DNA from 4 places in the Rhizobium sp. Leaf311 genome. Region 3 is predicted to be linked to each of the others. Evidence: predicted binding sites of a transcription regulator. Region 3 holds the regulator's gene; each other region holds the start of a gene.
The links. Region 3 encodes PhoB, which activates phosphate uptake and scavenging genes when phosphate is short. Its sites were predicted from a motif close to TGTCATNNANCTGTCAT; they were not measured.
Positions count from the first base shown of each region.

Region 1 (7,291 bases), on a different contig from region 3:
CCGTCAGCGGTTTCCGGCTGGATACCGGCGCCGCGCGCAATGATCTTTGCGGTATCAAGCGCCTTTGTCTCGCTGCTGGAAACGATGCGACGCAGCGATTTCGCCCAGGGCGTCAGGCTTGCCCTGCGCGCCCGCTCCAGTCCTATGTCGGACAATTGCCATTCAGGAACGGGCACATTCGCTTCAATTCTGACCTGTGGATGGGTGATATAGAGCGCAAACATGCCCGCAAGCCTAACTCAGGCGCGGGTATAGGTCCACAGCTGCGCTGGTGGAATGTTGCGCACCACGAAGTCGAAATGGCGGATGTGGTAGAGGTGCGGCTGCGCCACGATGGGCGAGACCGGACCATAGGAAATCTGTACCACCGGACGACCCTTGGGAATGCGTTTCAGCAGGTCGTCGAGCAGCTGAATGCGCGCGGCCATGGGGAAATTCAGCATCGGCACGGCAGAAATCACGCAGTCGAACATCTGGTCCTTCTGGTCGCCCAGCGTCTTGTCCAGATCGAAAGCGTCGCCATTGATGAAATTGACACCGGGATAGCTGCGCAGAAGCTGCTGATAGAAGTCGGTCGAATATTCGATGGCCGTGATGGCCTCGGATTTTACGCCGCGGCCGAGAATGGCCTTGGTGATACAGCCGGTGCCCGGTCCAAGCTCCAGCACCGGCAGGCCGGAATGCGGGTTGATGACGCTTGCCATGCGGCGGGACGTGACGCCCGATGTCGGAACGATGGCTCCCACCTTCTTGGGCTGGTTCACCATGCCCTTGAAGAAACGGATTTCCTCTTCGAATTTTCTGCCGAAGCGTTCTTTAAGGCTCAATCCCATCCGCGTCCCCTCTGTTCACGTCAACACAACATTTGTTGAAACTATGGCGATATGTTGTCTCGTTCTGTCGTAAAGCCAATGAAAAATGTCGCAACTGGAAAATCTTAACAAACTATAAAAATTCCGCAAACGAAAATGCCGGTGAGGGCATCACCGGCATTTCGTCATTCAGTCATCTCTCTCAGCCGCTATACGCGCATTGGCATCAGCACGTAGAGAGCGTCATCGCCTGCGGTGTCGCGCACCAGCGTCGGAGATCCGGCATCGGCCAGAAGGAAGATGGCGTCTTCGCCGGAAAGCTGGGCGGTGATATCAAGCAGATACTTGGCGTTGAAGCCAATTTCCATGCCGTCATGCTCATAGCCGACAGCGACTTCTTCCGTCGCGCTGCCTGAGTCCGGGTTGTTGACGGTAAGCGTCAGCTGCCCGTCGGCAATGGCGAGCTTTACGGCGCGGCCGCGCTCGGAAGAAATGGTCGAAACGCGGTCCACGGCCTTGGCAAAGGTCTGGCAATCGACGCGCATTTCCTTGTCGTTGCCGGTCGGAATGACGCGCTGGTAATCCGGGAAGGTGCCGTCGATCAGCTTGGAGGTCAGCACGATATCGCCGATGGTCATGCGGATCTTCGCGTCGGAGACTTCGACGGTGACTTCCAGCTCGGGATTGTCGACCAGCTTCTGCAACTCGCCAACCGTCTTGCGCGGAATGATAATGCCCGGCATGCCCTCGGAACCCGATGGCGCGTTCACGTCGGCGCGGGCCAGACGGTGACCATCTGTGGCAACGGCGCGCAGCTTCAGGTCGCTGCCGCTTTCGATCGTGTGGAAGAAGATGCCGTTGAGGTAGTAGCGGGTTTCCTCGGTGGAAATCGCAAACTGCGTGCGGTCGATCAGCATCTTCAGGTCCGATGCCTTCAGCTTGAAGCTGTGGCTGAACGTTCCTGCCGTCAGGTCCGGAAAATCCGTCTCGGGAAGGCACTGCAGCGAGAATTTCGAGCGACCCGAGGCCACCGTCATGGTCGAACCATCGGGGTTCGTCGCCAGCAGAACTTCGGAGCCATCGGGCAGCTTGCGCACGATTTCATAAAGCAGATGTGCGGGCACGGTGGTGGAACCGGCCTGCTCGACCATGGCTGGTGTCGCTTCGGTAATTTCCAGATCAAGGTCGGTCGCCTTCATGTCCAGCTTCGCGTCGGAAGCGCGCAGCAATACGTTGGACAGAATAGGGATCGTGTTGCGCCGTTCCACCACACGGTGAACGTGGTTCAGCGATTTCAGAAGGTTCGACCGCTCGAGAGTAATACGCATGGACATGCCCGCTTTCAACCGATGCGATCCTGAAGGGAGGGATCGCCAAGATAGTGTCTCCGGCGTGGGCCGGATAATGTGGACGGGCAAAATGGCAGAGTTATCCTAGAAAATGCAAGGGGCCACGATGCGTCATTTCCGCATTTTCCCCGCTATACATCGGCTAGAGCGGTGCCTTAACCAAGATCGGCCTTGTTCACGCGGTCCGTCTTGCCCATAAAGGCAGGCAATCGAGACAGAACGGGAATGACGCAGTGACAGACGACGCTTTGGGCGACCACACCACGGATGAGGCAGAGGGCACCGGGCGCAGCTTCAAGGTCGGCGGCTTCACCGTGCCTGCACGCCCCATCGAAGCTGCTCTCTATCTTATCGCGACTCCCATCGGCAATCTCGGCGATATCACCGTGCGTGCGCTGGAAACACTGGCCTCATCGGATGTGCTCGCCTGCGAGGATACCCGCGTCACCCGCATTCTGCTGGATCGCTACGGCATCCGCAACCGGCCCTATTCCTATCACGAACACAATGCCGAAGAGGCAGGCCCCAAGCTCATCGCCGCGCTCGATGCCGGCAAATCCGTGGCTCTGGTTTCGGATGCCGGCACGCCACTCGTCTCCGATCCCGGCTACAGGCTGGGCCAGATGGCGCTTGAGGCCGGACACCGGGTCGTGCCCATTCCCGGCCCGTCCGCACCGCTCGCCGCGCTCGTCGGCTCGGGAATGCCGAGCGACGCTTTCATGTTTGCGGGCTTTCTGCCGGTCAAGGACAAGGGCAAACGCGACCGTTTCTCCGAACTCGCCAAGATACCGGCGACGATGATCTTCTTTGAATCACCGCACCGCATCAGCGCCACCGTCAAGGTCGCCTCGGAAGTCTTAGGGCCTAACCGCCGCGCCGTCGTCTGCCGCGAACTGACGAAGACCTTCGAGGAATTCCGCCGTGGCACGCTGGGCGAACTCACCGAGTTTTACAACGAAGACCGCATCGTCAAGGGCGAGATCGTGCTGCTCATCGAGCCACCTTCCTATGATGAAATCCCCGATATGGAAGACGTGGAAAAGCTGCTGAAAGATCTCGTTTCCACCATGCCTGCCGCCAAGGCGGCGGCAGAGGCGTCGAAACTCACCGGCCTGCCGCGCAAGGAGCTTTACCAGCGCATTCTGGATATGAAGGGCAGCGATGGCGGCTGAGGGGTGGCGTGACAGGAAGCGCCTCGCCGAAAGGCGAGGCCATGCGGCGGAATATTGGGCCGCCGCCTATCTCATGCTCAAGGGGTACCGCATTCTGGCGCTGCGGCACCGCACGCCCTTGGGAGAAATAGACCTCATCGCCCGCAAAAGGGATGTGGTGGCTTTCGTAGAGGTCAAGGCGCGCACAACGGAAACCGGCGCTGTCAATGCCGTCAGCCACACCTCGCAAAACCGCATCCGCGCCGCCGCAGACCTCTGGCTCTCCCGCCGCCGGGACGCCGCCAAACTCTCCCTGCGCTTCGACATCATCGCCGTCATCCCGCGCCGCCTGCCCAGACATTTCATCGATGCCTTTTAAGGTTGCAAAAAGCTGATATCGCCCAGTCTAATCGATTCAGCCTGTTATAAATCTGCCATGAAACTGTAAAAACCCCGTCACGGAACGAGCCTATTCGCATCCTCACCCAACAAGGGCGGTAGAGGATATTATCATGTTCAAGAATGTTTCCATGGCGGCTTTGGCTGTCGCTCTGTCTGCGTCGTCTTCGCTTGCCGCGACCGAAGTAACCTGGTGGCACGCCATGGGCGGCGAGCTGGGCCAAAAGCTCGAAGCCATCGCAAAGAATTTCAACGAGACGCAGAGCGAATATAAGGTCGTGCCCGTCTACAAGGGCAGCTACCCGGAAACCCTGACCGCTGCGATCGCCGCTTTCCGTGCAAAGCAGCAGCCAGCCATCGTTCAGGTGTTTGAAGTTGGCACCGGCACTATGATGGCCGCCAAGGGCGCGGTATATCCTGTCTACAAGCTGATGGCAGACGAAGGTGAAACGTTCGACACCAAGTCGTTCCTGGCGCCGGTTGTTGGATATTATTCCGATACCAGCGGCAACATCCTGTCGCTGCCTTTCAACTCTTCCACGCCTATCATGTATTACAACAAGGACGTCTTTAAGAAGGCCGGCCTTGACCCTGAAGTAGCTCCAAAGACATGGAAAGAAGTCGAGGAGTTTTCCAAGAAGATCGTCACATCGGGCGCTGCAAAGTGCGGCTTCACATCGGCCTGGATCACCTGGGTACAGACGGAAAACCTGTCGGCCCTGCATGATCAGCCTTTCGGTACGCAGGAAAACGGCTTCGGTGGCTTTAATGCTGAGTTCAAGTTCAACGGCCCGGTTCAGGTCAAACATTGGTCCAACCTCAAGAAGTGGCAGGATGAAGGCCTCTTCAAGTACGGCGGCCCTGTAGGCGGTGACCAGGCTGCCACCATGTTCTACGCGCAGGAATGCGCCATGACGATGAATTCGTCCGCTGGCCGTGCGGGCGTCATCGCAAACGCCAAAACCTTCACACCCGGTTTTGCCCCGCTTCCATATTACGATGACGTGATCAAGGAGCCAAAAAACTCCATCATCGGCGGCGCAACTCTCTGGGTGCTGAACGGTAAGGACAAGGCCACCTATAAGGGCGTCGCCAAGTTCTTCAGCTACCTCTCCAAGCCTGAAGTGCAGGCCGAATGGCACCAGGCCACCGGTTACCTGCCAATTACCAATGCTGCCTATGAACTTGGCAAGACCCAGGGCTATTATACAAAGAATCCGGGTTCCGACATTGCGATTGAGCAGATCACACGTGGCACGCCAAGCGCCAATTCAAAGGGCGTGCGCTTTGGAAACTTCACCCAGGTCCGGACCATCGTGGATGAAGAATTCCAGTCGCTTCTCGCTGGCAAGAAAGACGCTCAGCAGGCACTCGACAGCGCTGTAACGCGCGGCAACACGCTTCTGCGTGAATTCGAAGCGGCAAACTAACCACCTTTGATGCTCTGGAAGAGGGCCGGCTAGCGCCGGTCCTCTTCTTGTCTGTTCAGCACGCCGTGCGAGGCTTCATGGAAACCAAACGAACCACTTTCGACAGTCGCCTGCTGCCTTACCTGCTGCTGGCACCACAGCTGATCATTACTCTTGTCTTTTTCATCTGGCCCGCAGCACAGGCAGTCAAATCATCCTTCGAGCGTGAAGATCCTTTCGGCTATGCCACGGTTTTCGTCGGGCTCACCCATTACCAGAATCTTCTTGCCGACCCCAACTATCTCGATGCACTCGCGAGAACTGCGGTCTTTGCCGTCTCCGTAACCGTGCTTTCTATGGTCCTCGGGCTGGCATTTGCCGCCGCCGTCGATCGCCTCGTTCGCACCGGCCGGGTCTATACGACACTTCTCGTCTGGCCCTATGCTGTGGCGCCGGTCATTGCGGGTGTGCTGTGGTGGTTCATGTTCAACACCTCGACCGGTATTTTGCCCTATTATTTGCAGTTTATCGGCGTTGAATGGGATCACGATCTCAATGGCACCCACGCCATGATCCTCATCGTCATCGCCGCTGCCTGGAAGCAGATTTCCTACAACTTCCTGTTTTTCCTGGCCGGTCTGCAATCCGTTCCCCAATCATTGATGGAGGCGGCGGCCATTGACCGCTCCGGTCCGGTGAAACGCTTCTTCACCATTTCACTGCCGCTGATTTCGCCCACGACGTTTTTCCTGTTCATCATCAATGTGAATTACACGATGTTCGACACCTTCCCCATCATCGACGCGACAACCGGTGGCGGACCGGCGCAGTCCACGACCACGCTTGTCTACAAGGTGTTTGTCGACGGATATCTCGGCCTGAATATCGGATCATCTTCTGCGCAGTCAGTCTTGCTGATGCTGATTGTGATGGTCCTGACCTTCATTCAGTTCCGTTATGTCGAACGCCGCGTCCAGTATTAAGGAACGACAATGGTCGAAAATCGCCCCTTCCTCACTTTTCTCACGCATGCCTTCCTGCTCTGCGGCTTTCTGGTGGTTGCTTTCCCGGTCTATGTTGCGATTATCGCATCGACGCATGACACCGCCACCCTGGTCGGCTCCTCCATGCCGCTTCTGCCAGGCTCGCATTTCATCGAGAATTACCGCCACATATTGACGGGGGCCTCGGCTGCCAATGGTCTGCCCAACTATTCGAGCATGGCAATCAACTCACTGATCATGGCCCTGGTCATCACCGTGGGCAAGATTGCCATCTCCATCCTGTCGGCCTTCGCCATCGTCTATTTCCGGTTTCCATTTCGGCAATTGGCCTTCTGGATCATCTTCGTTACGCTGATGCTGCCGGTTGAAGTGCGCATCATGCCGACTTACAAGATCGTGGCAGACCTTGGCATGTTGAACTCCTGGGCAGGATTGACAATCCCGCTGATTGCGTCGGCAACAGCGACTTTCCTCTTTCGGCAGTTCTTCATGACTGTTCCCGATGAGATGCTGGAAGCAGCGCGTGTCGATGGCGCCGGTCCTATGAAATTTTTCCGCGATATCCTGCTGCCCCTGTCACGCACGAATATCGGTGCGCTCTGCGTCATCCTCTTCATATATGGCTGGGTTCAGTATCTCTGGCCCATGCTCGTAACGACAGACCCGGGTTACTACACCTTGATGATGGGCATGAAGCGCATGGTCACCGTGCAAGATGGCGTCATCGAATGGAATATCGTTATGGCAGGCGCCGTTCTGGCAATGCTGCCACCAATCTTGATTGTGATTTTCATGCAGCGGCTGTTCATCCGCGGCCTTACAGAGACGGAGAAGTAACATGGCTCCCATCACGATAGCCAATGTATCGAAGATTTACTCAGGTGGTGCCCGCGCGGTGAATGCCGTATCGATCGATATCACCGATGGCGAGTTCATCGTTCTCGTCGGGCCGTCCGGTTGCGGCAAGTCTACGCTGTTGCGGATGGTCGCTGGCCTTGAAACGATCTCTGACGGCGAAGTGTCAATCGCTGGAAAGATCGTCAACCGCATGGAACCCGCCGATCGCGACATCGCCATGGTCTTCCAGAACTATGCGCTCTATCCCCATATGTCGGTTCGCCAGAACCTCGAATATGGCCTGAAGAACCGCAAGACGCCGAAGGCAGA
Region 1 is NZ_LMNZ01000007.1:300,870-308,160, forward strand. Features, by position in the region: gene ASF69_RS11890 (histidine phosphatase family protein) at 1-224, opposite strand, end outside; gene pmtA (phospholipid N-methyltransferase PmtA) at 240-833, opposite strand; gene dnaN (DNA polymerase III subunit beta) at 1,022-2,140, opposite strand; gene rsmI (16S rRNA (cytidine(1402)-2'-O)-methyltransferase) at 2,395-3,333, shown strand; gene ASF69_RS11910 (YraN family protein) at 3,323-3,691, shown strand; gene ugpB (sn-glycerol-3-phosphate ABC transporter substrate-binding protein UgpB) at 3,825-5,141, shown strand; gene ugpA (sn-glycerol-3-phosphate ABC transporter permease UgpA) at 5,219-6,103, shown strand; gene ugpE (sn-glycerol-3-phosphate ABC transporter permease UgpE) at 6,113-6,961, shown strand; gene ASF69_RS11930 (sn-glycerol-3-phosphate import ATP-binding protein UgpC) at 6,963-7,291, shown strand, end outside.
Region 1: a site for PhoB is predicted at 3,745-3,761, ahead of ugpB (sn-glycerol-3-phosphate ABC transporter substrate-binding protein UgpB). Genes of this name have one in related genera too.

Region 2 (7,291 bases), on a different contig from region 3:
CTATTTCACGCTCATCTACGCGCTGATCAAATGGCAGCCGCCGAAGAATACCTCGACGCTTCCGCGTGAACAGCTGCTGGCGGCCATTTCCGCAGGGATGCGCTACGTGGCCATGTCGCCCAATATCGGCAAGGTATTGGTGCGCGGCTTTCTTTTTGGCCTTTCAGCCAGCGCCATTCTGGCTTTGATGCCGCTCGTTGCCCGCGATCTGGTGCAGGGTGGACCGCTGACCTACGGCATCATGCTGGGAGCCTTCGGCGTCGGCGCCATCGGCGGCGCGCTGATCAGCGCCCGCCTGCGTGAAGCCCTGAGCAGCGAATGGATCGTACGCGTGGCATTTCTCGGCTTTGCCCTGAGTGCCGCAGTCACCGCGGTCAGCACCAACGCGATCTTGACCGCTCTTGTGCTGACGGTCTCCGGCGCAAGCTGGGTTCTCGCTCTTTCCCTCTTTAACACCATCGTGCAGCTTTCCACCCCCCGTTGGGTGGTCGGCAGAGCCCTCTCGCTCTACCAGACCCTGACATTCGGCGGCATAGCCGTAGGCAGCTGGCTCTGGGGCTCGCTGGCAGAAAATTACGGCCTGTCCTACTCCCTGCTCTGTTCGTGCGTGCTGATGCTGTTTGGCGTCGTGGTCGGGTTCAAATTGGCCATGCCTGCCTTTGCGTCGCTCAATCTCGACCCGCTCAACCGTTTCGTCGAACCCAATCTTCGCCTCGATATCAAACCGAGAAGCGGTCCCATCGCCATCATGGTCGACTATGAAATCGACGATTCCGATCTGGCGGAGTTCATGACGCTGATGGTGGAACGCCGGCGCATCCGCCTGCGGGACGGAGCGCAGAACTGGACGTTGATGCGTGACCTTGAAAATCCTGACATCTGGACGGAAATCTACCATGTTCCGACCTGGGTGGAATATGTGCGGCACAATCAACGGCGAACCCAGGCCGATGCGGAGAGCTGGGACGGCATTCTCAAACTTCACCGTGGCGATACGCGCCCGCGTGTCCACCGCATGATCGAGAGACAGGCCATTCCGCCCCAGGATGACATCTTCCACAAGGCGCATATCGACCCTCCCTGAGCGAAATGGTCGAAGGAAAAGGCCGCAAGAGTTAGCCTGCGGCCTGAACGTCTGGTCAAGACGCCCCTAGGAGAGCGTCGCTCTGGTCAGCTGCGCAGCGCTTCGACAGGCGATTGTCTGTAGGCAAGCCACGCCGGCAGAATTGCCAGAACCGCCGCGACTGCCAGGAGGACAGAGAGCTGCAACAGGTCGGATCGCGCGAATTCGACGGGCATGGCAACGCCGCTTTTCACGACCAGATGAGCGGTGATGGTTTTGGCGGCAGCAAAGCCGACCGCAAAGCCAAGAGCTATGCCGCTGGCAAAGAGTGTGAACAGTTCCACCCAGACAATGAGTGAAATGGACGAACGCGGCGCCCCGAGCGCGCGCAGCGCTCCAATCTGCCTGCGCCGCTGGACGACATGGGTCAAGGTGACGAGAATAAGAGACGCAGCCACGAGCAGTTGCGCGCCGATGGCAACGACCGACAGCACCTCGCGCGCATCCCCGAGCGTCGCATAGAGTTTGGTCAGGACCTCTCCCGGGAAGACAGCAAGGGTATTTCCCTGCCGGTACTGCTGGCGCAGCTTGTACGCATCGGCAATCGACTTCGGCTTTACCAGAATGGCAGGCACACCGGGCGTTTCGGCGTCGAATGTTTCGACCAGACCGGATTCCGGCACATGCTCGTGCTCGTGCCCTTCTTCGTGCCCTTGCCCTTCTTCGTGTTCGTGTTCGTGTTCGTGTTCGTGTTCGTGTTCGTGTTCGTGTTGAGGGTCTTTCCCATGATCGTGTTCGTCATGCTTTATTTCGCCCTCGGCCCCATGATCGTGGTCATGATCATGCTCGCCACCGCCCATGCCGTGGAGATGCCAGACAGACGTGATCGGCACCAGAATGGCACGATCCCACGGGGTGCCCGTCGGCTTCAAGCGACCTTCCACGTGATAGGTAATCTCCGTATGGGTGTGACCGCCCTCTTCCGCTGCGCCATGCATCGGCTTGATGTCTGCGCCAAGCGGGAGATCGACGGCCGAACCGATAACCGCATCTGTCGCGTCTTTCAGGCCGCTGCCTTCGGTAAATCCGCCGGAGGTGTTCTCGATCAGCGAATTCGTCGTGCCGACTATTGGATAGCCGGCAAATGAATCTCCGAAGCCAACCGGCCCGGCCCATGCCACCCGTGGATCCTTGGAGAGTGCGGCCAGCGTTTCGCCGCCGACAAGGGGGAGAGGAGCGGCTTGCAGAAAGACGGATGACAGCACAAGCTGGGTTTCGCTGCCCGCTGCGCCGATGACAAGATCGAACTTGTCTGCGGCCCGCGCCGTGCCCAATCGAAGAGCCCGCTCCTGCAGGGTGACGGTAACACCAAGAGCGGTTGCCATGGCGACAAGCAGGATCACCACGACAGATCCGGACCAGAGTCGTCTGAGGTCCGACATAATAAAGCGTATCATCTTATTTTGTCCGTGCGGTATCTGCGCCAACCCGGCCATTGACCAGCTCGATCCGTCGATCGAGCTGGTCGGCCAGGAGCATGTCATGGGTGATGATGATGAGCGTCGATCCCTCGACCCGCGCCAGATCCACCAGCAGCCTGCCGATGGCTTTTCCGTTTTCAGGATCGAGGCTTGCGGTCGGCTCGTCCGCGACGATTACGCCGGGCTTTCTCAGCAGGGCGCGGGCAATGGCGACCCGCTGCATCTCGCCGCGCGACATGGTGTCGATTTTCTGGTCTGGCCGCCTAAGCCCCGTCTTCTCCAGCAATGATGCTGCGCGCTCGGCATGCTGCGGGGACATGACCCGCGACAGGCGGGCGGGCAGCAATATATTTTCCATGGCGGAAAGACCGGGCAGGAGGTGAAACTCCTGCATGACGAGGCCGACATTGCCTCCCCGCCACTGGTCTCTCTTCGTTTCGGAATAGGCGGCAATGTCCTGATCGCGCCACAGGATACGTCCGGCGTTCGGACGCACCAAACCGGTAATGACATTGACAAAGGTGCTCTTGCCGGACCCCGACGCACCGGTGATCGCGATTTTTTCTCCTGCTGCAACGCCAAATTCGTCAAGAAAAAGAACGGGCGCGGCAAGACCCGGATAGGAAACGGAAAGATCTGAAATTTTCAATGCCAGCATGATCAGGATACCATGTATTCTGCGTCTCGGATCCGCACCAGGCTGACAAAGCCGGTTTCCGGATCGGTCCAGGAGCCATGTTCCAGCACGCCGGTTACCTCGATGGTGGTGCTTGGCTGCACAAAGGTCTGTTTCTCCAAGAGATAGACGACCACGATGTTATCGGGCCAGTCCGAATCCGAAGAGCAGAACGGGCAGAGCGCCATGGGAATTTCCGTCAGCACGAAGAAGGCTGCCTCCGCCTTCAGCGGCGGCGCCATGAAGCCCTTCATGCGGATCTGCCTGCCGGACAACTGCTTCAGTTTCTCGGAAAATTCCAGTCCGAGAACGCCGACCTTGCCGTACATCTCGTCGAAGCTAAGCGGCACAGCCGATGCAGAAGCCTCGCGCACGAGGCTTGGAAAGCTGGCGAGAGCGATGCTGGCAAGTGTCAGCGCCTGTCTGCGTGTCAGCTTGTCTGGCCGGTACACCATGACGGTCTCCGTTTTTTTGCTATTGTATTTGGCCTGAAACGACAATTCCGACCCGCCGATGACGGGTCGGAACATCTCTTGACGTTTTTGCTTACTGCGTCTGCTTTGCGCCGAGCGCGAAAGCATCGGCCAGCACGCGGTATACGTCGCTCTGTTCCATGTAGCGCTTGAACTCTTCGGAACCGGGGCCTGTGGACTGCAGAACGATATCGTCAACCGCGTGAACGCCGCTGTCGCCATCCTTGGGGATGTTGCCCTGCACGAAGACGGCGCCGGGAACATTCTTGTAGGCTTCGTTGGCGATGTATTCCTTCTTCTCGTTCTGGATTGCCGGAACGAAAGGACCGTCCATCTTCGGGCGGAATGTTTCGTAATGGTCGGGACCATTGTTGGCATTCAGGAACAGACGGCGGCTGACGTCGATCCGGTCAGGATAACCATCGCCATCCTTGTCTTCGTAGTTCGGGAAGCCAGCTTCGGCATAGGTGCCGACCTTGGCGCGCATCTCATCGCCCGGCTTTTCGTCATCGACGGTGCCGATGATGGAAACGCCGTGGGTATGGTCACCGGTCACGACGATCAGCGTATCAGGGTTCTTGGCAGCAAATTCGCGGGCAACGCCAACGGCCTTGTCGAATTCGATGGTTTCGACAACGGCACGATCCCAATCAAGCGGGTGGGACATCTTGTCGATGTTGGCGGCTTCAACCATCAGGAAAAAGCCTTCAGGGTTCTTCGAAAGCTCGCCGAGCGCTGCGGTCGTCATGTCAACGAGACCCGGCTGGTTCGGGAACTTGTCGACAGTGCCCTTCTTCAGGAAGTTACGGTCGAGAAGCGTGTCCATGTTGCCGGTATGGAAGAGGCCGAGAAGCTTGCCGGTGTTCGAACCTTCAGCCTTTTCGAGCTCGCTCTTGTCGGTTGCCAGCGTGTAGCCCGCATCCTTGAACAGCTTGATATAGTCCTTGTCATCCTTGCGCTTGGAACCGGGTGTGTCCTTGCCAAGGAAATAGGCAGAGCCGCCGCCCAGGACGACATCAGGCTTTACATCCAGCATCATGCCGGTGATTTCGGCCTTGTCGCCGCGCTTGCGAGTATGGGAAACGATGGCGGCAGGTGTCGCATCCTGCAATTCGGAGGTCGTAACGATACCGATGGACTTCTTCGTCTGGCGGCGCAGGGCTTCACCCAGCGTTTCGACCTTAGGGTCGTCAAGGCTGGAAGGCGTGCGGTCGCCGTAAACGCCCAGAGCGTTTACCGGAGCCTTGTGGCCGGTCATGTAAGCGGACATGGTGTTGGCGCTATCGGTCGCGATGGCTTCTGTCGAAGACGTGCCGATGAAGGCCATGCGGTCCATTTCGTCCATATTCAGGCGGCCGTTCGCCTTGCCTTCCGTCATGCCCTTGGACATGATGCGGGCAGCGGTGCGGTGCGCGACAGAAAGACCGTCGCCCAGCAGGAAGATGACATTCTTGGCCTTCGGCTTTTCGCTCGTGCCATAGACGGTCCAGTTGACGCTCTTTGTTTCAGAACCGGCGGAAACCTCGACCTTGTAATCGCCAGCCTTGGCAATCTTGAGGCCGCGGAGCGTCACGGCAGAACCGAGCACCTTGTCTTCCTTGCCCTTTTCTTCCGCCGTGAAGGTTACGTCGGAACCGAAGACGGTCTTGTAATCCTGGCCGTTGACCGTGATCTTGACGTCTTCCGGCTTCACGACGCCCTTGAACTCGACCTTGAAGTCAAAAGGAGAACCGCTGAGAATCGTCGCACGATCAAGAGGATAGACGGTTGCGGCCTGTGCGGCACCGGCAAGCATGGTGGTGGCAACGAGTGCGGCGATAAGTTTGCGCATGGAGAACCTCGAAATGAGATGTTTTGATGAAAAGCACCTCGCCTATAGGCACCCTGCATGACAGGGAAATGACGATCGGCGCGAATCATGCGCGCGCAATACAACCGGGCGATTTATATTCTGCTGCCCTGGAAAAGCGGTGAGCGAGCAATATCTGTTTTTTGCAAGTCTTATTTCTTCGTTTTTTGGTGCGATCGAGACCTTGATCCGCCTTGCAGCGGGAAAAATCGCTCCTTATATACCCCCCAGACAGCGGCAGATGCTGCACTAACCGGAAGACCATCCAAGTCAAGGAGTTGTCAATGGAATGCCTCCCGGGGTTCCGACAGCTCGCTTCAAGGAGAGAAGAGAATGGCAAAAGTAATCGGTATCGACCTTGGCACGACCAATTCCTGCGTCGCAGTGATGGACGGCAAGGACACTAAAGTTATTGAAAACGCAGAAGGCGCGCGGACGACCCCTTCCATGGTCGCATTCAGCGACGATGGCGAGCGTCTGGTTGGCCAGCCCGCCAAGCGTCAGGCCGTCACCAACCCGACCAACACATTATTCGCCGTCAAGCGCCTGATCGGTCGCCGTTACGAAGACCCGACCGTCGAAAAGGACAAGGGCCTCGTTCCGTTCGAGATCGTCAAGGGCGACAATGGCGACGCATGGGTTCAGGCACAGGGCAAGGGTTACTCCCCTTCGCAGATTTCGGCCATGATCCTTCAGAAGATGAAGGAAACCGCTGAATCCTACCTCGGCGAAAAGGTCGAGAAGGCCGTCATCACGGTTCCCGCTTACTTCAACGACGCCCAGCGTCAGGCAACCAAGGATGCTGGCCGCATTGCCGGTCTTGAAGTCCTGCGCATCATCAACGAGCCGACTGCTGCGGCTCTCGCATACGGCCTCGACAAGAAGGACGGCAAGACGATTGCTGTTTACGACTTGGGCGGCGGTACCTTCGATATTTCCGTTCTGGAAATCGGCGACGGCGTCTTCGAAGTGAAGTCGACCAATGGCGACACCTTCCTCGGCGGTGAAGACTTCGACATGCGTCTGGTCGAATATCTGGCCGGTGAATTCAAGAAGGATCAGGGCATCGACCTTAAGGGCGACAAGCTTGCGCTTCAGCGCCTGAAGGAAGCTGCCGAAAAGGCAAAGATCGAGCTTTCGTCTTCGCAGCAGACCGAAATCAACCTGCCCTTCATCACGGCAGATGCGACCGGTCCTAAGCACCTGACGCTGAAGCTGACGCGCTCCAAGTTCGAGAGCCTGGTGGACGATCTGGTCCAGCGCACCGTTGCACCGTGCAAGGCAGCGCTGAAAGATGCGGGCGTTACCGCTGCAGAGATCGATGAAGTGGTTCTCGTCGGCGGCATGAGCCGTATGCCGAAGGTCCAGGAAGTCGTAAAGCAGCTGTTTGGCAAGGAGCCTCATAAGGGCGTCAACCCTGACGAAGTCGTTGCCATGGGCGCAGCCATTCAGGCTGGCGTTCTGCAGGGCGACGTCAAGGATGTTCTGCTTCTCGACGTGACACCTCTGTCGCTCGGTATCGAAACGCTCGGTGGCGTTTTCACACGTCTGATCGACCGTAACACGACGATCCCGACCAAGAAGAGCCAGACCTTCTCGACCGCAGAAGACAACCAGTCTGCCGTGACCATCCGCGTTTCGCAGGGTGAGCGCGAAATGGCGCAGGACAACAAGCTTCTGGGCCAGTTCGACCTCGTCGGCCTGCCACCATCGCCACGCGGCGTTCCACAGATCGAAGTCACCTTCGAT
Region 2 is NZ_LMNZ01000007.1:60,679-67,969, reverse strand. Features, by position in the region: gene ASF69_RS10725 (MFS transporter) at 1-1,084, shown strand, start outside; gene ASF69_RS10720 (ABC transporter permease) at 1,171-2,520, opposite strand; gene ASF69_RS10715 (ABC transporter ATP-binding protein) at 2,522-3,202, opposite strand; gene ASF69_RS10710 (hypothetical protein) at 3,205-3,675, opposite strand; gene ASF69_RS10705 (alkaline phosphatase) at 3,767-5,524, opposite strand; gene dnaK (molecular chaperone DnaK) at 5,876-7,291, shown strand, end outside.
Region 2: a site for PhoB is predicted at 5,582-5,598, ahead of ASF69_RS10705 (alkaline phosphatase). Genes of this name have one in related genera too.

Region 3 (7,291 bases):
AGTTGAGTTCGTCCACGGCGTGGCCGCGAGCGAAGAACTGCGTCTGCGTGGCGCCGAATGCCTTCTCAGCCTGCTGGCGAGATTTGCTGTGTGTTTCGGACATGGATTTTCCTTCCTGTCGCTTCGGCTGAGATCGGGATCGATTTCAAAAAAATGCCGATGCGGAGTGGATTGGGTGGCCGGAGGCGGTTTTCGCAAATGAAAAACGCTCTGGCGCATGTGCCGAGCTGCGGCACAAAAAAAGGCCAGGCAACGTGCCTGACCTCGGTTGGTCTCATACTTTCGACAGTGCCAGTACATCCGTGGTCAAAGGAAAGCAGATTCCGTATTTAAGCAGCCTGGAGATTGCAAGCCGACATTTTGCCCGACTTGTTGTCGCGCTCAAGGTCGTAGCTCAGCTTCTGGCCTTCAACGATTTCGCGCATACCTGCACGCTCTACAGCGGAGATGTGTACGAATGCGTCTGTGCCGCCGTTGTCTGGCTGAATGAAGCCGAAGCCCTTGGTGGAGTTAAACCATTTTACTGTGCCTGTGGTCATAATGAACCCTTTCAAAGCATAAGTGATAGATCACAGAACTGACGCCCTGTGTGCGAGTATAGCGATTTTTTTGAAGGAAAGGGTTAGTTCAAAACGCGGTGCTAATCGCGCGGCAACCAAAGCTCAGCAAGCAAAATATCGATGACCAATTGATAGAGGGTTATTCCCTGATAGTCAAACCTTAAATTACAGATAATTGAAATTCGCTTTTATCTTGCAACGTAAAGGCACGGTCAGAAGAATAATTATCCGTATCGCTATTTCAATTTCCGCAATGCGTCTGTCTGTTGTTTTTACTCAGAAAAATCGCTTAGAGGAGGGAAGCGCGCCCTGCCCTTTTTCGCACCCGAGGGCGAAGTTTGGAGCCGCCGCCAGAAACTGAGAATTTATCCTGGCGATGAACGCAAACGACGGTTCCCTCGGCGGGTAGCTGTTCGATCCTGGCATAAAACAGGAAACGCGCGCCGTGTTCCAGCCGGAACATCCTGCGCGCGTTGTGCTTCAAAAGGGTGTCGAAAGGCCCGTCAGGCTTCCATGGAATAGCCCGCGCCGCGCACGGTGCGGATGACATCCTGCATATTGGAGAAGTTGAGCGCCTTTCTCAGACGGCCGACATGGACGTCCACAGTGCGTTCATCCACATAGATATCGTGACCCCACACGCCATCCAGAAGCTGCGAGCGCGAGAAGACGCGACCGGGGGACACCATGAGGAACTCCAGCAGGCGAAACTCGGTTGGCCCCAGACGCACTTCGCGGGTCTTGCGGTGCACGCGGTGGGTTTCGCGGTCGAGTTCGATATCGCCGCATTTCAGGATGGAGGACAGAACTTCCGGGCGGGCACGGCGCAGCATGGCCTTGACGCGTGCCATCAGCTCTGGGGTCGAAAACGGCTTGACCACATAATCATCAGCGCCGGTCGCCAACCCCCGCACGCGCTCGCTCTCCTCGCCGCGCGCCGTCAGCATGATGATCGGCAGGCGTTCGGTTTCCGGGCGCATTCTTAAGCGACGGCAAAGCTCGATGCCGGAGACGCCCGGCAACATCCAGTCCAGGATCAGAAGATCCGGAGTGCGTTCCTGCAAGCGGATTTCCGCCTCGTCGCCACGGGGAATGGTGTCGACGTCATAACCTTCGGATTCCAGATTGTAGCGGAGAAGAACGCTGAGCGCTTCTTCATCTTCGACAACTGCGATTTTCGGCACCATGGATTTGAACTCCGCCAGTCTGACCAGAGCGCAAGGCGTTCTTCGGGGCGCATTGCGGCCGCTCTGGCATGTTGATCGACACATCGGGCCGACCGAAGGTCATGTTCGACCTTCGGCGCCGATGCTGCAACTCACTCGGTTACTGCGCCAAGCGTGTTGGAACTATCGTCCTTCGGACGCTCGCCTTCCGGCTGGCTGCCGGTGGTCATGTAGTAGATGGTTTCGGCAATGTTGGTTGCGTGGTCGCCAACGCGCTCGATGTTCTTGGCGCAGAACAGGAGATGCGTGCAGGTCGTGATGTTGCGCGGATCTTCCATCATGTAGGTCAAGAGCTCGCGGAACAGCGAGGTGTACATGGCATCGATCTCTTCATCACGCTCGCGGATGGCCTGGGCCTTTTCCGCCGAACGGGTGGAGTAGACGTCAAGCACTTCCTTGAGCTGCACCAGCGCCAGTTCCGACAGGTGCTCCAGGCCACGGGCCAGCTTGCGCGGCACGCCGGTACCGGCAACCGCGATGACGCGCTTGGCGGTGTTCTTGCCAAGGTCGCCCACGCGCTCCAGATCGGCAGCGATACGCAGCGAGCCGATGATTTCACGAAGGTCGGCAGCCATGGGCTGACGCTTGGCGATGGTGACGATGGCCTTGTCGCCAATCTCACGCTCGGCATGATCGAGGATCGTGTCGTCGGATATGACCTTCTGGGCAAGTGCTGCGTCGGAATTGACGAGCGCGCGCACCGCATCGGCGCACATCTGTTCCGCAAGACCGCCCATTTCGGCGATGCGGCGGGTGAGGAACTTCAGCTCCTCGTCATAGGCGGACATGATATGGGAATGTGTCGGCATGTACGAAATCTCCAGTTTCGATGCGCTGGCCCGCAAGCCCGGACGGGCTCAAGCGGTGCCACGCGAATGGTTTTAACTGCGGCAGATCAGCCGAAGCGGCCCATGATGTAGTCCTGCGTGCGCTGGTCATCCGGGTTGGTGAACATCTTGTCAGTGTCGTTTTCTTCGACCAGATGGCCCAGATGGAACATGGCGGTGCGCTGCGACACGCGGGCTGCCTGCTGCATGGAGTGGGTGACGATGACGATGGTGTAGTTTGCGCGCAGCTCGTGGATGAGTTCTTCCACCTTTGCCGTCGCAATCGGGTCGAGCGCCGAGCATGGCTCGTCCATCAGGATGACTTCAGGAGACACAGCAATCGCGCGCGCAATGCACAGACGCTGCTGCTGGCCGCCGGACAGGCCGGTGCCTGATTCATGCAGGCGGTCCTTGGCTTCGTTCCACAGACCGGCCTTCTGCAGGCTGGACTCGACGATCTGGTCCATATCCGCCTTGTTGCGGGCAAGACCATGGATGCGTGGGCCATAGGCGATGTTTTCATAGATCGTCTTGGGGAATGGGTTCGGCTTCTGGAACACCATGCCGACGCGCGCACGAAGTTCCACCACGTCGATGGACTGATCGTAGATATCGTCTTCATCGAGCGTGATCTTGCCCGTGACACGGCAGCCGTCGATCGTATCGTTCATACGGTTGAGCGTGCGCAGGAAGGTTGATTTTCCGCAACCGGACGGGCCGATCAACGCGGTGACCGTGTTCTCGCGGACATTCAGGTTCACGTCGTAAAGAGCACGCTTCTCGCTGTAATAAACGGAAACGTCCTTACCAATCATCTTGTATATTACATCATTCATTTTCTTGTCCAGCGCCTTCTCAACTGCTGCTTCCGACAACATATTCATAATTAAAGCTCCCGGTGTTTGTTTTATCGCATTTCCGGACGAAAAACCGGTCGGCACGTTGTGATGGCCTACCAGCGACGCTCGAAGCGGCGACGCAACAGGATTGCACCCACATTCATGACGATGAGGAACATAAGCAGGATGATGATGGCGCCTGACGTTCTCTCGACAAAGGCACGTTCCGCTTCGTTCGCCCACATGTAGATCTGCACCGGCAGGGCTGTGGACGGATCCATCGGCGTTGTCGGATAATTCGCGACGAAGGCGACCATGCCGATCAGCAGCAGCGGTGCGGTTTCGCCAAGGGCATGTGCCAGGCCGATGATGGTGCCGGTAAGAATGCCGGGCATGGCCAGCGGCAGCACATGGTGGAAAATGGTCTGCATCTTGGATGCGCCAAGGCCCAGAGCCGCAGCGCGGATGGATGGCGGGACCGCCTTCAGCGCCGCACGGGTGGCGATGATGATGGTCGGCAGGGTCATCAGCGTCAGCACGAAGCCACCGACCAGCGAAGCCGAGCGCGGGAAGCCCATGAAGTTGATGAAGACCGACAGGCCAAGCAGACCGTAAACGATGGACGGTACGGCAGCCAGATTGTTGATGTTGACTTCGATAAGGTCCGTCAGGCGGTTCTTCGGTGCAAACTCTTCCAGATAGATGGAGGCGGCAACGCCGATGGGCAGCGACAGGACCAGAACGATCATCATCATGTAGAAGGAGCCGATGAGGGCCACGCCGACACCTGCGGCTTCCGGACGGCTGGATGCGCCGTTGAAGAAGATGCCGGTGTTGAACTCCTTGGCCAGCTGGCCGGCGTCGGTCAGTTGCTTGACCCATGCGAGCTGCTGATCGGAGATGCGACGGTTCTGTTCGTTGACGGAAACGTCGACCTGACCCTTGACCACGCTGTCGAGATCGCCCGAAGCCAGAAGGGCAACGGTGCGGGTGGTTCCAACGATGCTTGGATCGGCCACAACCAGGTCGCGCAACTGTCCGCGGATGCTGTCGGAGATCAGGGAATTGACGGCCTTCAGGGCATCACGATCATCCAGGGATACGCCGAGCGCCTTTGCCACTGCATTGCGGGCAACCACGGGATAGTTCGCGGTCATCAGCTTGCCAGGGTTCTGGGCACGGACATTGTCCGGGTCAATGATCTGCTGCGAGAACTCGACCGGCACGGTGATCATGGTCTGCTGGAATGCCGTATAGCCCTTGCCGACGACCGACCAGAGAAGCAGGAACAGGAACAGCAGGCCGAAGGAAATGGCGGCAAGGCCGTAGGTGCGGAAGCGGCGCTCGGCTGCGTATCGGCGCTTGATGCCGATATCGCGACGGACCTTCTTCGTTGCGGCTGGGGCGGCAAAGCCCTGGGTAACGACCTCGGTCATTCGTACTGCTCCCGGTATTTGCGCACGATATAGAGCGCGTAGATATTGAGGCAAAGAGTAATGGCAAAGAGTGTGATGCCGAGCGCAAAGGCAACGAGCGTCTGCGGCGAAGTGAATTCAAGGTCACCCGTCAGCTGGCTGACGATCTTGACCGTTACCGTCGTCATCGGCTCGAACGGATCGAGCTGAAGGCGGGCGGCAACGCCTGCGGCCAGAACCACGATCATGGTTTCGCCGATGGCGCGTGAGGCGGTCATCAGGATCGCGCCGACGATGCCGGGCAGAGCGGCAGGCAGAATGACCCGCTTGACCGTTTCCGAGCGCGTGGCACCAAGACCGAGCGAACCATCGCGAAGGGCGCGCGGCACGGCGGTAATGATATCATCCGAAAGCGACGACACGTAGGGGATCAGCATGATGCCCATGACGAAGCCAGCGGTGATGACGCTCTGCGCCTGGATGAAGTTGGTGTAATCACCGGTGGCAAGCCCGTTGATCTGCGATGAGATGTCGCGAAGGAATGGGCCAACCGTGGTCAGGGCAAAGAAGCCGTAGACGATGGTGGGAATGCCCGCCAGCACTTCGAGAAGCGGCTTGGCAACCGAGCGGAAGCGCGGCGAAGCGTATTCCGCCATGTAGATGGCTGAGAACAGACCGACGGGAACGGCAACGAGCATCGCGACGAAGCCGATATAGAGCGTGCCCGCAAGCAACGGCACGAGGCCGAACTGCCCTGCACTCTCGGTCGCGCCAGCGGCGGCAAAGCGCGGGTCCCAGACGGTTCCGAAGAAGAACTGGTAGGCCGGGACCATGTTGAAGAACTGGATCGCTTCCGTCAGCATCGACAGAACAATGCCGATGGTGGTGAGAATGGCGATGGAGGACGCCAGCAGCAAAGCCGCCAGAATGACCTTTTCGACATTGTTACGGGCGCGGAAGCGGGGGGCGATACCGCGCAGGGCATAGAGCGCACCGCCAACGGCTGCGCCCAGCACCACCAGCACCATGCCGATGCGGCTGGCCGCCGTCATGGTATTGAGCGTTTCAGCCGCCTCGACCATGAAGGGCTCCGGATCGCCGGCAATGGCGACACCCTTGGACCCCAAAAGCGGACGCAGCGAAGCCGGATCGGCCTTGGCCTGGGCGAACTCTTCTGGTGTCAGCCTTTCAAGACCGCGGGCAATCGAGCCGACCATGCCGTAGCTGAGGCTCTGCTGAGCCTCGGACTGGGACCTGATGTCTTCTGGAAATGCTCCGCGCACAGCCGAGGTGATGACCATGGGGCTGACGATGAGCCAAACTGCTAAAATAAATGCGGACGGAATAATGGCCCAGATAAGAACATAGGAGCCATGATAACCGGCCCGGGAATGCATGGACGACGGACGACCGCCAGCCAGAGCGACAGCACGGCGAGAGCCAAGCACATAGCTGGCTATGCCGATCAGCGCCAATATCAGCAAAAGAATGGATGTGTTCATGGAGACTTTCCTCGGCGCACCGGAAAATGGATGCGGGATCAGGCAGCTTTAATATTTGCACATCGGATCATCGCAAACAGCCTTGAGCCCGTTTCCGGGAAGCGGTTTGCGAAAGGTGCCATGTTGCGTTTCTCGGCTCAGGCATTCCGGGTTGATACATCGTATTTATCGGCCGTTTGGTCATACGATAAATAGGAACTGTCAACCCACACAGCGCCTTGCCAACAGAAAGATGGACGGAAGGCGCGACGATGAAGCCGCGCCTTCCAGACAGATTACATGATCTTGCCAGCTTCGAACTGAGCGCGGATTTCCTTGCGCTCGGCTTCCGGTGCAGCAACCAGGCCGTAGTTGGCCAGCGGAGAGTCAGGTCCGATCATCTCGTCAGAGGTGAAGAACTCAACATATTCCTTGAGGCCAGGGATAACGCCGACATGTGCCTTCTTGACGTAGAAGAACAGTGGGCGCGAAACAGGGTACTTGCCGCTTGCAACGGTTTCCGTTGTTGGCACGACGTCGCTGACGGTTGCAACCTTCAGCTTGTCCTTGTTGTTTTCGTAGAATGCCAGGCCGAAGACGCCGAGACCTGTCTTGTTCGCATCGATACGAGCGAGCGTTTCGGTGTAGTCGCCGTCGATGTCGACTGCCATGCCGTCCTTGCGAACTGCGATGCACTTGGCAGCAGCCTGCTTGGCATCTGGAACCAGACCCTTGATGGCGTCGGTTGCGCCAGCTTCCTTGCAGCCGTCAGCCATGATCTTCTCTTCGAAGACTTCGCGTGTGCCGTGCTTGGAACCTGGGATGTAAGCAGCAATCGCTACATCAGGCAGTTCCTTGTTGATTTCGGACCACTTCTTGTAAGGGTTGGCAACGAGCTTGCCGTCCTTGACGATTTCAGCTGCGAGACCGAGGTAGAGATCCT
Region 3 is NZ_LMNZ01000004.1:58,413-65,703, reverse strand. Features, by position in the region: gene ASF69_RS06110 (hypothetical protein) at 1-103, opposite strand, end outside; gene ASF69_RS06105 (cold-shock protein) at 330-539, opposite strand; gene phoB (phosphate regulon transcriptional regulator PhoB) at 1,064-1,747, opposite strand; gene phoU (phosphate signaling complex protein PhoU) at 1,879-2,595, opposite strand; gene pstB (phosphate ABC transporter ATP-binding protein PstB) at 2,682-3,497, opposite strand; gene pstA (phosphate ABC transporter permease PstA) at 3,566-4,888, opposite strand; gene pstC (phosphate ABC transporter permease subunit PstC) at 4,885-6,369, opposite strand; gene ASF69_RS06075 (substrate-binding domain-containing protein) at 6,645-7,291, opposite strand, start outside.

Region 4 (7,291 bases), on a different contig from region 3:
GCGAATGGAAGCATCAAAACCGATGCCGTTGAGGTCACGAACGAGCCACTCCGCAGCCTTGCGGCATTCGGTCTTGTAGGCTGGGTCCGTGGAAATGGATTTGACGCGAACGAGTTCGAAGAGTCTTTCGAGGCTGGCTTTGAGGTTGTCGTCAACCGCCGAAAGAACGGGGGATATGTCTGTCATTACGCGATCCTGTCATGCTGATAATGGCTCAGGATAGAGCAAAGACAGATCGGTTTCGAGCCGGAAATTGGCTTCAGCTCTTCTGTTCAGAGACTTTTGCGTTGTCTATGGCGCGCGTCATGTATTCGATAAGCAGGCAACGCTCGAATTTCAAAAGCCCTGCAAGCATTGCATCATCGGTTGCCTGCGATGCCGATATCGCCTGCGTTTCGAGTTCTCGCGCCCTCTCCGTCAGCTCGATGATCTGCGCGCGTCGATCCTTGGGATGCGGCCTGCGTTCGATCAGGCCGTCGCGTTCCATGCGTGCGAGAGTGTTTGCCAGCGTTGCCTGTTCGACATCCACCCGGTCCAGCAACTGACGCTGGGTCAGCCCGTCTTCATTCCAGAGCTCAAGCAATATGGGAAACTGGCCCGGCGAAAAGCCAAGGGCTGCAGCACGTTTGTTCAGCGCCCTGGAGAAGGTCTTTGCCAGTTGAGCGGCAAGATAGGTGGCCGAATCGTTTCGCGAAAAACGCATCTCATCCTTTTCCTGACGGTACGGCGGAAGGCCGGGCATCTTGCACCCAAGCTGCATAAGCCTGCTGGCTTTCGCGAAGCATGTGCCAGCCGAAGATCGTCAGGGACCAGACGCAAAAACGCCATGGCCGGGAGGGGACGGCCATGGCGCTTATATTGAGGGACAAAGGCCCGGAGAGGGGGGTAGGCCTTTGTCCGGTCTGACGCGGCGGGGGACGAGCCTGCAATCAGACTACGGCGTGATCAGTCGCCGTCCTCAAAGAAATGAGGCTGCAAATGCGGCTTTTCAAGGGAAGCCCGGATTACAAATTTGTAACGTTCTGGTGAGCGGCAAAAGGCCAGTGCTGCGCTTCCACCAGCCGCCTTAAATCCTGTGTCGCAGCGCCCAAAGCAACGCAATCTGGTCTGCGCCAGCGCGCTTGACATGTGGGCTGCGGAACCCCGCGATCGGACTTGTTCAACGGGAGCAGGGTACTGTCAAAGCCAATGAAGAATGTTGCTGCCCGGGCCATCGCGGCGATAGACCTTTTCGCCATTGCGCGCTATCCATGCTTCCCATGAAAAAAGGCGATCATCTCTTCCTCGTAGACGGCTCAGGGTTCATTTTCCGGGCGTTCCATGCCATTCCAGCGCTCAACCGCAAATCGGATGGACTGCCGGTCAATGCCGTGTCCGGTTTCTGCAACATGCTGTGGAAGCTGTTGAAGGACGCGCGAAACACCGACGTCGGGGTGACGCCAACCCATTTTGCGGTCATTTTCGACTATTCCTCGAAAACCTTCCGCAACGAGCTTTACAATCTCTACAAGGCCAATCGCTCCGCGCCGCCGGAAGATCTGGTGCCGCAGTTTGGCCTGATCCGCCACGCCACGCGCGCCTTCAACCTGCCCTGCATCGAAACGGAAGGCTTTGAAGCCGACGATATCATCGCGACCTATGCCCGGCAGGCCGAGGCTGTTGGTGCTGACGTAACCATCATCTCGTCAGACAAGGACCTGATGCAGCTCGTGACTGCCAATGTCCACATGTATGACGCGATGAAGGACAAGCAGATCAGCATCCCCGACGTCGTCGAAAAATGGGGTGTCGCACCCGAAAAGATGATCGATCTGCAGGCCATGACTGGCGACTCCACCGACAATATTCCCGGCATTCCCGGCATCGGTCCCAAAACCGCAGCGCAATTGCTGAATGAATATGGCGATCTCGACACGCTGCTTGCGCGGGCTGGTGAAATCAAGCAGCAGAAACGGCGCGAGAACATCATCGCCAATGCAGAGCTCGCGCGGCTTTCGCGGCAACTGGTGGCGCTGAGAACCGATGTCCCGCTGGAGATGCCGCTCGATGCGCTGGTGCTTGAGCCGCAGGACGGCCCGAAACTGATCGCTTTCCTAAAGGCGATGGAATTTACCACGCTGACGCGCAGGGTTGCCGAAACAACGGGTGCCGACGCTGCGGTGATCGATGCGGCCCATGTACCGGTCGAGCGTGGGGCAGCGGCTCACGGACCCGATCTGGAAGCCGCGACAGATCTTGCAGGCGGAGAGACCATGCCGCTGGATGAGAGCGCTGTCGAGAACGCATCAGCCGTTGCTTCGCAACTGGAAGGCACGACGCCCGCCGGGCTTGCATCCAGCAGGGAAGCCATCTTCTCGGCAGACAAGATTGACATCACCAGCTATCAGACCATCCGCACCATCGAGGAACTGGACAGATGGATTGCCATGGCCCGTGAAACGGGTCTCGTGGCATTCGATACGGAAACGACGTCGCTCGATCCGATGCAGGCCGAACTCGTCGGCTTTTCCCTTGCCATCGCCAACAACGGCAAGGATGCGAGCGGTCAGCAGATCATTGCGGCCTATGTGCCTATTGCCCACAAGACAGGGTCCGGCGGCGATCTCTTCAGCGATGGCATCAAACTTGCCCCAGACCAGATCCCCGCCCGCGAGGCAATTGAGCGGTTAAAGGCGCTTCTGGAGGATCCCACTGTCCTCAAGGTCGCGCAGAACCTGAAGTATGATTATCTGCTGGTAAAGCGGCTCGGCATCGTCATGCAGAGCTTCGATGACACCATGCTGATGTCCTATGTGCTGGAAGCTGGCAAAGGATTGCACGGAATGGACGCGCTGTCCGAAAGGTGGCTCGGGCACACGCCCATCGCTTATAAGGACGTCGCCGGTTCCGGAAAATCGGGCGTGACCTTCGACTTTGTCGATATCGACAAGGCGACCGCTTACGCCGCAGAAGATGCGGATGTGACCTTGCGGCTCTGGATGGTCTTGAAGCCGCGGCTTGCCGCGGACCGCCTGCTTTCCGTCTACGAGAAACTGGAACGCCCGCTGCTGCCGGTCCTTGCCCGCATGGAAGAGCGCGGCATTACGGTTGATCGCCAGATTCTCTCACGCCTTTCCGGAGAGCTTGCACAGAAGGCCGCCGCTTTCGAGGAAGAAATTTACGAGCTTGCGGGCGAGAAATTCAACATCGGCTCGCCAAAGCAGCTGGGCGATATCCTGTTTGGCAGGATGGGCTTGCCCGGCGGTTCCAAGACCAAGACCGGGCAATGGTCCACCTCGGCGCAGGTGCTGGAAGACCTCGCTGCCGAGGGCGTGGAACTGCCGCGCAAGATCGTGGACTGGCGCCAGCTGACCAAGCTGAAATCCACCTATACGGATGCGCTTCCGGGCTACGTCCACGCCGATACGAAACGGGTTCACACCTCCTATTCGCTGGCGTCGACAACGACAGGACGCCTGTCGTCGTCCGAGCCGAATCTTCAGAACATCCCGGTCAGGACAGCAGAAGGGCGAAAGATCCGCACGGCCTTCATATCGACTCCGGGTAACAAGCTTCTGTCTGCGGACTATAGCCAGATCGAATTGCGCGTCCTTGCCCATGTTGCCGATATTCCGCAGCTGAGAAACGCGTTCGAGAACGGTATCGACATTCACGCCATGACGGCGTCCGAAATGTTCGGCGTTCCCGTTGAAGGAATGCCGTCTGAGGTTCGACGCCGCGCCAAGGCCATCAATTTCGGTATAATCTACGGGATTTCGTCCTTCGGGCTCGCCAACCAGCTGAGTATTGGAAGGTCCGAGGCCGGGGAGTACATCAAGAAATATTTCGAGCGCTTCCCGGGCATCCGAGACTATATGGAAAACACCAAGGCCTTTGCGCGTGACAAGGGCTATGTTGAAACCATCTTCGGTCGCCGCATCAATTATCCGGAGATCAAGTCGTCCAACCCTTCGGTGCGCGCCTTCAACGAGCGCGCCGCCATCAATGCGCCGATCCAGGGCTCCGCCGCCGATATCATCCGTCGTGCGATGATCCGTGTCGAACCCGCATTGGAAGATGGCAACCTCTCCGCCCGGATGCTCTTGCAGGTGCATGACGAACTGATCTTCGAAGTCGCCGAAGACGAGATCGACAAGACGCTGTCACTCGTCGTTTCCATCATGGAGAATGCGGCCATGCCCGCTGTGGACATGAGGGTGCCGCTGAAGGTCGACGCAAGGGCCGCGGACAACTGGGACGAGGCTCACTAGAGCCTCTTCCTTTCACAGGGAAACGCTTGATTGTCCCGATCCGGTTTTTATGTCATCCAAGTGTCGCCGGACGGGCGTAGGAGGTGTCCAGTTTCAGGAGCCTTCGCACCATGCACGCGCCAACCGTAACACCTCATCTCGCCGCTTATTCCGCTGCAAACAACGATAGGCCCCCGCGCCACCTCGGTGTTCGCTACAATCTGAATGCCGAGTTTCTGCACGAGCCGGGAAACACGGTCGTCTGCCATCTGGCGGAAGGCTCTCGCACGCAATGCGCAGTTGTCAGGACACGCCAAAAGCTTCTGGATTTGCCAGAGGCTAGAGCACATCTGGCCTTCACCCCCGTCTCCAGCCTGCATATGACAGTCTTTCAAGGCATTATCGAATATCGCCGCGACTGGCCCTACTGGCCCAAGGATATGCCGAGCGACACGCCTATTGCCGGGATGACGGATTTCTATCTCGAAAAATTGCAGCGATTTCCCGATCTCCCGCCTTTTGCGATGCAGGTAATACGGGTGACGCCCATCGGCCTGACGCTCAAGGGAGCAACGGCGGAGGATGACCGCACGGTGGCGCATTGGCGCGATGCCTTTGCGGATCTCTTCGGCTATCGGCACCCGGACCACGACAGCTACGAATTCCACATCACCTTCGCTTATCTTATGCGCTGGTTTGAACCGGCTTTTCTGCCCCGCTTGCAAAGAATGCTGGATGAAAGCCTTGAGGAATTGCGCGGGGCCGCGCCCGTTCTGGAATTGCGTCCCCCAGCATTCTGTGAATTCAGCGATATGAAGCATTTTGAGGAATTGATCGTTTTCGATCCGGTCTGATACGGATTGCCGGGGGCGTTGGCTTCAAATCGCGCCAGTGATTCGGCTGTTCTTGAAAAAATGTGTGCCGGGGCTGGTCAAAGCCCTGAGAGGCATGTATAAGCGCGCCAAATTTCCGAATAAAGAAACATGAGACATCAGGCCTTGGTTCTGGCTGATTACCGTGTTTCCCCGCTGAATTGGAGTTACACAAATGGCAGTACCTAAGAGAAAAACAAGCCCGTCCAAGCGCGGCATGCGTCGTTCGGCCGATGGCCTGAAGTCTGCAACCTACGTTGAAGACAAGAACTCCGGCGAACTTCGCCGCCCACACCACATCGACCTGAAGACAGGCATGTACCGTGGCCGTCAGGTTCTGACGCCGAAGGAAAGCGCATAATCTCTGCGCCATCTACAGTTTTCGAGAAAGCCGGCCTTTGGGTCGGCTTTTTTGTTTTGGCCCGTGCTGACCTCTCGCGCCGACAAAAATATGCGCGGTCCGATGTTTCCATTTGCGCCTGAATGGCTCTAGACTTCTGCGTGGGAGCAGGCTCGATAAGTCTGGCATGTGGAGGGGATAGACCGGTGAAATATCGCTGGATCGGCATTGTGCTTGTATGCCTCAGCCTTGGTGGCATTGCCTTGACCCGCGGAAGCGATCTGGTTGCAGAAAGCTATTTCGATGAGGTGGCGGCACAGGGCGGCACGACGCTGCGGTTGGCGGTCTCGGCACTTGGCGGACATCTGAGCCGCTACGAACCGCTGCCAGCCTTGATGGCCGATCATGATGATATCGAGGAGCTGGTGGCGCACCCCGATGATCAGAACTTGCGGCTGCGCGCCAATATCTACCTCAAATCCATCAACGACCTGCTGAAGTCATCCGATATCTACATCATGACGCTGGATGGCGAGACGATTGCCGCCAGCAATTATGATGGTCCGGCGAGTTTCGTCGGCCAGAACTTCAGCTATCGCCCATATTTTCAGGATGCCGCAAAAGGCCAGCAATCGAAGTTCTTTGCTCTCGGAACCACCTCCCACAAGCGCGGCTATTATTTTGCCTCTCCCATCCTGTTCAACGGCGATATCAAGGGCGTCATCGTCTTCAAGGTGGATATCGAAGGCATCGAAGCGTCTTTCGGCAACGGCGAGAACCGGATTTTCGTCAACGACCCGGAAGGCATCATCTTCATGACGGGGACGCCGGAATGGCTTTATGCCGCCATCCAGCCGCTGACGCCGGAACGCATCGCCCGGACGGAGAGCTCAAGGCGCTACTCGGACGCCAACCTGAAACAGTTGGCAGTGACGCATGGCACCTTCGGCGCCCAGACTTTGATGACCATTCAGGAAGGACAGCAGGAACGCGAGTATATCTCCCTGTCGCAGGCCATGCCCGAGGCCGGCTGGACCGTCAATGTGCTCATTGATACGAGCTCCATCCGCACGCAGGTGAAAACGACGATGGTCGCCATCGTGCTTTGCCTGTGTCTGGTCGGCGCGCTGATTGCGGCCATGCTGCAGCGGCGCCGGAGGCTGCGGGAGCGACTGGTTCATCAGGCCGAGGCGCAGGCCGAGCTGGAAAGACGTGTCGAGGAGCGCACAGCCGATCTTGCCCGCGTCAATCGCGATATCAAGCATGAGATTGCCGAGCGCCGGCAGACAGAGAAGCGATTGCGCAAGACCCAGAAGGACTTGATCCAGGCTGGCAAGCTTGCGGCACTCGGCCAGATGTCTGCGGCCCTTTCCCACGAGTTCAACCAGCCGCTGGCGGCGGCCAAGACCTATGCAGAAAGTGCTTCGCTGCTGATAGAGCGTGGTCGCGTGGAAGAGGCGTCGGATAATCTCAAGCGCATCTCGGCCTTGATTGACCGGATGGCTGCCATCGGTAAGCATTTGCGCAACTTCGCCAGAAAACCCAATGAGAAGCTGGGGCCGGTTTCGGTCGAGAGCGTGGTCAGCGATACGCTGGAAATCGTCAATGCCAGATTGAGGGCGGCGGACGCCCGGCTCCTCATGGATCTCGGCGCGATGCCTCTGCTGGTTAAGGCTGGACCGGTCCGGCTGCAGCAGGTTCTCGTCAACATCATTTCCAATGCCGCCGATGCCGTTCAGGGGCAGGAAGATCGCCGCATTGAACTCACAGCTCGCCAGCAGGGAGATAAGGTCACATTGTCGGTCCGCGATTACGGTCCCGGCGTCCCGCCCGCCATCATGGAGCGCATA
Region 4 is NZ_LMNZ01000007.1:45,173-52,463, forward strand. Features, by position in the region: gene ASF69_RS10630 (dipeptidase) at 1-186, opposite strand, end outside; gene ASF69_RS10635 (MarR family transcriptional regulator) at 260-703, opposite strand; gene polA (DNA polymerase I) at 1,260-4,250, shown strand; gene ASF69_RS10645 (DUF1868 domain-containing protein) at 4,361-5,083, shown strand; gene rpmF (50S ribosomal protein L32) at 5,277-5,462, shown strand; gene ASF69_RS10655 (sensor histidine kinase) at 5,648-7,291, shown strand, end outside.
Region 4: a site for PhoB is predicted at 4,301-4,317, ahead of ASF69_RS10645 (DUF1868 domain-containing protein). Genes of this name have one in related genera too.